DNA from 2 places in the Intrasporangium sp. DVR genome. Region 2 is predicted to be linked to the other one. Evidence: riboswitches for the same ligand, from Rfam matches in the RefSeq annotation. Region 2 holds a riboswitch; the other holds the start of a gene.
What was found. Region 2 has a riboswitch for glycine ahead of gcvP (aminomethyl-transferring glycine dehydrogenase). Riboswitches for the same ligand answer to the same signal wherever they lie in the genome.
Positions count from the first base shown of each region.

Region 1 (3,853 bases), on a different contig from region 2:
TCGCACCGAAGGCGGCGAGGACGGCCGACAGGTGCTGTTCGCTCGTCGTCTCGGAGCAGGAGATGCCGACGTGGTCGGCGTCGACCTCGCGCAGGTGGACACCGCGGGCGGCGGCCGACGCGACGACCTCGGCGGCGCGACCCGGCACCCGGGTCAGGACCGTGTCGAAGAAGGCCTCGTGGACGACCTCGACGCCGGCGGCCTCGAGTGCCGCGGTGAGCGACACCGCTTTACGGTGCACGTCCGTCGCGATGGCCCGCAGCCCCTCGGGGCCGTGGTAGACGGCGTACATCGACGCCACGACCGCGAGCAGGACCTGGGCCGTGCAGATGTTCGACGTCGCCTTGTCGCGGCGGATGTGCTGCTCGCGGGTCTGCAGGGCGAGCCGGTAGGCGGGTCGGCCGGCCGAGTCGACGCTGACGCCGACGAGGCGGCCGGGCAGCGAGCGCTCGAGCCCCTCGCGGACGGCCATGTAGCCGGCGTGCGGGCCGCCGTAGCCCATCGGGACGCCGAAGCGCTGGGTCGACCCGATCGCGATGTCGGCACCCCAGTCGCCCGGCGCGGCGAGGAGCGTGAGGGCCAGCAGGTCCGCCGAGGCGGCGACGAGGGCTCCGCGCTCGTGTGCGGCGGCCGTCAGCTCGGCGTGGTCGCGAACGGCGCCGGACGCACCGGGGTACTGCACGACGAGGCCGAAGAACTCCTCGTCCGGCAGACCCTGGCCCAGGTCGGCGACGAGGACCTCCACCCCGATCGCCTCGCAGCGCGTCCGGAGGACGGCGATGCTCTGCGGGAAGAGGTCGGCGTCGACGACGATCCGCTCCGCCTTGACCTTGCTCGTCCGGCGCATGACCGTCATCGCCTCGGCCACGGCGGTTGCCTCGTCGAGGAGCGACGCGTTGGACGTGGCGAGGCCCGTCAGGTCGCCGACCATGGTCTGGAAGTTGATCAGCGCCTCGAGGCGGCCCTGGCTGATCTCCGGCTGGTACGGCGTGTAGGCGGTGTACCAGGCCGGGCTCTCGACGACGTTCCGGCGGATCACCGCGGGCGTGATGGTGCCGTGGTAGCCGAGGCCGATCATCGCCTCGGAGGAGTCGTTCTGCTCCGCGAGGCCGCGCAGCTCCGCCTGGACCTGCGCCTCGGTGAGCGGCTGCGGGAGGTTGAGCGCGGAGGCGTTGCGCACGCCCTTGGGCACGGCCCGGTCGACGAGGGAGTCGAGGGAGTCGAAGCCGAGCTCGGCCAGCATCTTGGCCTGGTCGTCGGCGGAGAAGCCGATGTGGCGGGTGTGGAAGTCGACGGTAGGCGTCAGCGGAGGTCGGTGCGTCATTGCGGGAGGCTCCCTGGTCTGTGCACGCCCGTGGGCGCGACTGGTGGGGTTGCCTCCCCGCTCTGTCATGTGGACCTGAGAGCTTCACCGACCCGAGGGACGGCTTGCACCGTGGGTGCAGGACCAGGTCCTGCTTTCCAGAGTTCGCCTCACCGCAACGGTCATGGTGGCCTGAGAGATTCTGGGGAGAAGTTGCTCCTTCGGCGCCGCGACCTGCTGGTCGCGAGCTCTCCCGCTGCGATTCGAACGGCGAATGTGCAGTTGTCGGGCTCACCGTAGGCGGCGACCCGCCTGCCGTCAATGGCCAGTCCGCATGGCGGCTGACCGCGATGTGGCCGGGGTCTTGTGCGCCCGGCGACCCGGGTCTACCGTCAGCGCCCATCACCTAATTGAAAATGCCATCGAACTGTGGCGGGAGAGTCCCGCCGTCCTGAACCAGGAGCAGCGGGCGCCGAAGGAGCAAACCCTCCCCGGGAATCTCTCAGGCCCCCGTACCGCCACGGCTAGGCAACTCTGGAAAGTGCCCGGACGTCCCGTCCCCGCACACCGACGGTGCAAACGGAGCCTCGCTCCGCGAATCTCTCAGGTCCGATACAGAGCGGGGAGGAGCCATCCATCCTCTGCCGGAACGGACCCGGACCATGCCTGACCTCAGCAACGGCGCTGACACCCTGACCGCCCCCGCGGTGCCGACGGGCGCGCGCCTCTCCCACGTGCCCGACGTCGACCTCGCCGCGAGAACCCCTGCTGCCGAAGGGGGCTCGGGAGGAGCCGACGGCTCGAACGGCGACAGCCCGCACCTGGCGCGCTCCCTCTCCAACCGTCACATCCAGCTCATCGCCATCGGCGGCGCCATCGGCACCGGCCTCTTCATGGGCTCGGGCAAGACGATCTCGCTCGCCGGACCCTCGGTGATCTTCGTCTACATGATCATCGGCTTCATGCTCTTCTTCGTCATGCGGGCGATGGGCGAGCTGCTCCTGTCCAACCTCAACTACAAGTCGTTCACCGACTTCGCGGCGGACCTGCTCGGGCCGTGGGCCGGCTTCTTCACCGGCTGGACGTACTGGTTCTGCTGGATCGTCACGGGCATCGCCGACATCGTCGCGATCGCCGGCTACGTGACGTACTGGTGGGCTGACCTGCCGTTGTGGATCCCCGGCGTCGCAGCCATCACCCTGCTCCTCGGCCTCAACCTGCCCACGGTCAAGGCGTTCGGCGAGACGGAGTTCTGGTTCGCCCTCGTCAAGATCGTGGCGATCGTCACGTTGATCATCGTGGGCGTCGTCATGGTCTTCAGCTCGTTCACCGCCCCCGACGGCGCCCGGGCCTCGTTCACCAACCTGTGGAACGACGGCGGCATGTTCCCCACCGGCGTGATGGGCTTCGTCGCCGGCTTCCAGATCGCCGTCTTCGCCTTCGTCGGCCTCGAGCTCGTCGGCACGACCGCTGCTGAGACGAAGAACCCCGAGCGGACCCTCCCCCGGGCCATCAACTCGATCCCGATCCGGATCATGCTCTTCTACGTGGGTGCCCTCGTCGTCATCATGGCCGTCACGCCGTGGCGCGACGTCGTGGCGGACACATCACCCTTCGTCGGGATGTTCAGCCTCGCCGGACTCGGGATCGCAGCCTCGGTGATCAACTTCGTCGTGCTCACCTCGGCCGCCTCGTCCGCCAACTCCGGCATGTACTCGACCTCGCGGATGATCTACGGTCTCGCCCTCGAGGGTGACGCCCCCTCGCGCCTGCGCCGGCTGACGAGGCGCAAGGTGCCCGCGAGCGCCCTCGTCTTCTCCTGCGTGTTCCTGCTCGGCGGTGTGGCCCTGCTCTACGCCGGCACGTCCATCATGGAGGCGTTCACCGTGGTCACGACGATCTCGGCCCTGCTCTTCATGTTCGTCTGGACGATGATCCTCGTGTCCTACCTGGCCTACCGGAAGAAGCACCCGGAGCGGCACGCGCGCTCGACCTTCCGGCTGCCCGGTGGGGTCGCCATGGTCTGGGTCGTCTTCGCGTTCTTCGGCTTCCTCATCTGGGCCCTCACCCAGGAGGCCGACACGCTGCGCGCCCTGCTCGTGACGCCCGTGTGGTTCGTGGTCCTGGGGATCGCGTGGGCCGTGCTGCGGCGCCGGCCGCACCACGTGGCGCGGTACGAGGCCTTCCGCCGCAGTCTCGAGGAGCCGAGCGACGCCGACGTGGCCACCACGAGACCCTGAGGATCCCGTATGCCGCTGAGCCCGCCCCGCACGAAGCCCACCCAGGGCGCGGGGTGGGCTCAGCGGCATACGGCGGGGTCGTTGGGACGACGCGGGAGCCGTGCATCCCTCTCGCACCTGCGACACTCTCTCGGGTGACGAGCCCTCAGGATGAGCAGATGGTGCGTGCCGCCTACGACGACCTGGCCGACACCTACGGGGACAACTTCCGGTCGACCGGGCCGGAGGCGCCGGTCGACCTCGCCCTGATCCGACACTTCGCCTCCCTGGTCCCCGGGGAGCGCCAGGTCCTCGATGCCGGCTGCGGCGC
Region 1 is NZ_BAABZW010000005.1:500,133-503,985, forward strand. Features, by position in the region: gene gcvP (aminomethyl-transferring glycine dehydrogenase) at 1-1,324, opposite strand, end outside; glycine riboswitch at 1,377-1,471, opposite strand; glycine riboswitch at 1,473-1,569, opposite strand; glycine riboswitch at 1,727-1,831, shown strand; gene cycA (D-serine/D-alanine/glycine transporter) at 1,966-3,543, shown strand; gene ABWV20_RS06910 (class I SAM-dependent DNA methyltransferase) at 3,678-3,853, shown strand, end outside.
Region 1: it holds a riboswitch for glycine, as region 2 does, so the genes downstream of both, gcvP (aminomethyl-transferring glycine dehydrogenase) here and gcvP (aminomethyl-transferring glycine dehydrogenase) in region 2, are expected to answer to the same signal.

Region 2 (3,853 bases):
GTGTCCTCGTACACGCCGTGGGTCGACGGGTAGGTCACCATGATCGCGGCGAGGTCGTCGCGGTGCTGGTCGATCTTGGCCCGGAGGTCGTCCATGTCGACCGTGCCGTCCGGGGCCGTCTGGACGACGACGACCTTGAGGCCCGCCATCACCGCTGAGGCAGCGTTGGTCCCGTGGGCGCTGGCCGGGATGAGGCAGATGCGCCGATGTCCTTCCCCGCGCGCCTGGTGGTAGGCGTGGATCGCCAGCAGCCCGGCGAACTCGCCCTGCGAGCCGGCGTTCGGCTGGAGCGACACCGCGTCGTAGCCGGTGATCTCGCAGAGCCACGCGGCGAGGTCGCCGATGAGGGCGCGGATCCCCTCGGACTGGTCGGCCGGGGCGAACGGGTGGAGGTTGGCGAACTCGGGCCAGGTGATCGACTCCATCTCGGTCGTGGCGTTGAGCTTCATGGTGCACGAGCCGAGCGGGATCATGCCGCGGTCGAGGGCGAAGTCCCGGTCGGCGAGGCGTCGCAGGTATCGGAGCATCGCCGTCTCCGAGCGGTGCGCGTGGAAGACCGGGTGGGTGAGGAACTCGGACGTGCGCGCAAGCGCAGCCGGTATGCCGCTGGGCTCGCTCCCGGGGTCCGCCGACACGGGCTCCGGCTGGGACTGCACGCCGAAGGCCGCGAGGATCTTCGTCAGGGTGGCCCCCGTCGTCGTCTCGTCTAGGCTGAGCGTGACGAGGTCGGCGTCGACCCGGCGGATGTTGATGCCGGCTGCGAGGAAGTCACGGACGACGTCGTCGGCGCGCCCGGGAACCGAGATCGCCAGCGTGTCGAAGTGGGTCTCGGTCGACAGCTCGACGCCACCGGCGAGCAGGGCCGCTCGCAGGCTGGCCGCGTGCGAGTGGATGCGCTGCGCGATCCGGGTCAGGCCGTCGGGCCCGTGCCACACCGCGTACATCGACGCCATGACCGCGAGGAGCACCTGTGCGGTGCAGATGTTGGAGGTCGCCTTCTCACGGCGGATGTGCTGCTCGCGGGTCTGCAGCGCCAGGCGGTAGGCGGGCTTGCCGTGGGAGTCGATCGACACCCCGACCAGACGGCCGGGCAGCTGCCGCTCCAGCCCCTGGTGCACCGACATGTAGCCCGCGTGCGGTCCGCCGAAGCCCATCGGCACGCCGAGACGCTGGGCGCTGCCGACGGCGATGTCGGCTCCCCACTCCCCCGGTGGCACGAAGAGGGCCAGGGCCAGCAGGTCGGCACACGCGGTCACGAGGGCCCCGGCCGAGTGTGCCGCCTCGGCGAGCGCCCGCCAGTCCAGGACCGATCCGGTCGCGTCCGGGTACTGCACCACGACACCGACGACCGTGCGGCCGTCAGCGGCAGCGGCCAGGTCCTCCGCGGACCGGACCGGACGCAGGTCGGCCACGACGAGCGGCAGCCCGATGGCCGTGGCCCGCGTCTGCATGACCGCGATCGTCTGTGGGAAGACGCGCTCGTCGACGACGACCACCCCGTCCGTGGCTCGACTCGCCCGGTGCATGAGCGACATGGCCTCGGCAGCCGCGGTGGCCTCGTCGAGCAGCGACGAGCCCGCGATCGCGAGGCCGGTCAGGTCGCTGACGACCGTCTGGAAGTTGAGCAGCGCCTCGAGCCGGCCCTGCGAGATCTCGGGCTGGTAGGGCGTGTAGGCGGTGTACCACGCGGGGTTCTCGAGGACGTTGCGTCGCACGACCGGGGGCGTGACGGTGCCGTAGTAGCCGAGACCGATGAGGGAGGTGAGCACGCGGTTGCGCGAGGCGAACCCACGCAGCTCGTCGATGACGGCGGACTCGCTGTCGGCCGCCTCGAGGTCGAGCGCCTCGGTCGACCTGATCGCTCCGGGGATCGCGCGGTCGCTCATGGCATCGAGGCTGGGCTGACCGACGACCTGGAGCATCTGCTCGATGTCGTCGGCGCGAGGACCGACGTGCCGGCCCACGAAGTCGGCGAAGGTGGTGTCCAGCACGGCTGGGGACTGGGAAGACATCGGGGCTCCTGACGGGACGAGCGGACGACACACGCTCCCCGTCTGTCGGAGCCGGCTTCGATGCCGACGTCCTCCAGGGTGCCTCGCCACATGGTCCGGGTGCCTGAGAGGTTCCGGGGATGTTGCCCCTTCGGCGCCTCGGCGACGTCAGGCGAATGCACCTCACGTCGGCCGGGGACTCTCCCATGTGGGTTGGACGGCAGGCCAAATCTACCAGTCGAACCGGGCCCGTCAGGAGATGTGGCGCGCCTGACGCCGCGCGGTCAGCTCGTCGTCGGGGTGATCGGCCGGCTCGCCGTCCTCGGCACGCTCGCTCGGGAGCTGGGCGAGCTCTCCCTCGATCTCGCGCCAGACCCGACCGACTGCGATCCCGAAGACGCCCTGCCCGCCCTGGACGAGGTCGATCACCTCATCCGCGGAGGTGCACTCGTAGACCGAGGCTCCGTCGCTCATCAAGGTGATCTGGGCCAGGTCCTCGACGCCGCGCTCGCGCAGGTGGTCGATCGCGACGCGGATCTGCTGCAGCGAGACCCCGGTGTCCAGGAGACGCTTGACCACCTTGAGGACGAGGATGTCCCGGAAGCCGTAGAGACGCTGCGTCCCCGAGCCGGTGGCGCCACGCACGGACGGCTCGACGAGCCCGGTCCGCGCCCAGTAGTCGAGCTGGCGGTAGGTGATCCCCGCGGCGCGGCAGGCGGTGGGGCCCCGATAGCCGACGTCCTCCGTGAGGTCGGGCAGGTCGTCGGAGAAGAGCATCCCCTGCGAGGCAACCGGAGCGCGCCGGCTGGCCCGGGCAGCATCCTCGATGGCAGCCATGCGAGTTCCTCTCGGTCGGGATCCCGGGCGTCGAGCAGACGACATCCAGGTAACTACAGTCACGTTGTTCAGTTCGACGGTAGAACCAGCGCCGGGCACCGTCAATCACCGACGTCACACCCGGCCGTCGTGTCGCCGGATCGGCGGTCGCTCAGGGCTCCGTGGGTGGTGGGCCGGGCTCGCCCGGGTGCTCGAAGTCCTCGGCCGACACGTGGTCGAGGAACTCCTTGAACCGCTCGACCTCGTCGTCCTCCTCCGAGGAGACGACGATGGCGGCCTCGTCGAGGATGCTCGGCTCGACCAGCACCTTCGAACCCGTGCGCAGCGCGAGCGCGATGGCGTCGGAGGCGCGAGAGCTGATCTCCGTCGTGCCGTCGATGATGAGGGCCGCGTGAAAGACCGAGTCCTTGAGGGCGACGATCCGCACCTCGGTGAGCTCGTGGCCGAGGCCGGCCAGGATGTCGCGCATGAGGTCATGGGTCAGCGGGCGCGGCGGGACCACGCCCTGCTGGGCATACGTGATCGCCGCTGCCTCGGGCGCCCCGATCCAGATCGGCAGGTAGCGACCACCGTCCCGCTCCCGGAGGAGCACGATGGGCTGGTTCGTCGGCATCTCCACGCGGACGCCCAGGACGTCGACCTCTCTCACCACACCACCGTACCTCGCTGGCGACCTGGTCGAATGGCCGCCGGGCCGGTTGGCCCGGGTGCGTGCGACGCACAGAGTGCCTCGGCGAGCCTCAGTGGTCGAGACCGGACCGCACGAGGGCCACGTGCAGGGCGACACAGGCCGAGAGGATCTCCGCGGTCCGCTCCTCCCGCGAGCCGTTTCCGCGCCGGGTGGCCAGGACCTGGTCGACGAGCCCGATCTCTCGGTCGGCAGCCGTGCGGAAGGGACGCAGGTGCCGGGGCTCGAGCCCGTGCTCGGCCAGCCGCTTGGCCGCGACGGCGACGTCGACGGCCTCGGCGGAGAAGTACCCGGCACCGTCGGCCCGGAGCAGGCCGAAGCTCTCGAGTGCAGAGAA
Region 2 is NZ_BAABZW010000016.1:284,555-288,407, forward strand. Features, by position in the region: gene gcvP (aminomethyl-transferring glycine dehydrogenase) at 1-2,012, opposite strand, end outside; glycine riboswitch at 2,094-2,208, opposite strand; gene ABWV20_RS13390 (MerR family transcriptional regulator) at 2,244-2,828, opposite strand; gene ABWV20_RS13395 (bifunctional nuclease family protein) at 2,980-3,477, opposite strand; gene ftsR (transcriptional regulator FtsR) at 3,569-3,853, opposite strand, start outside.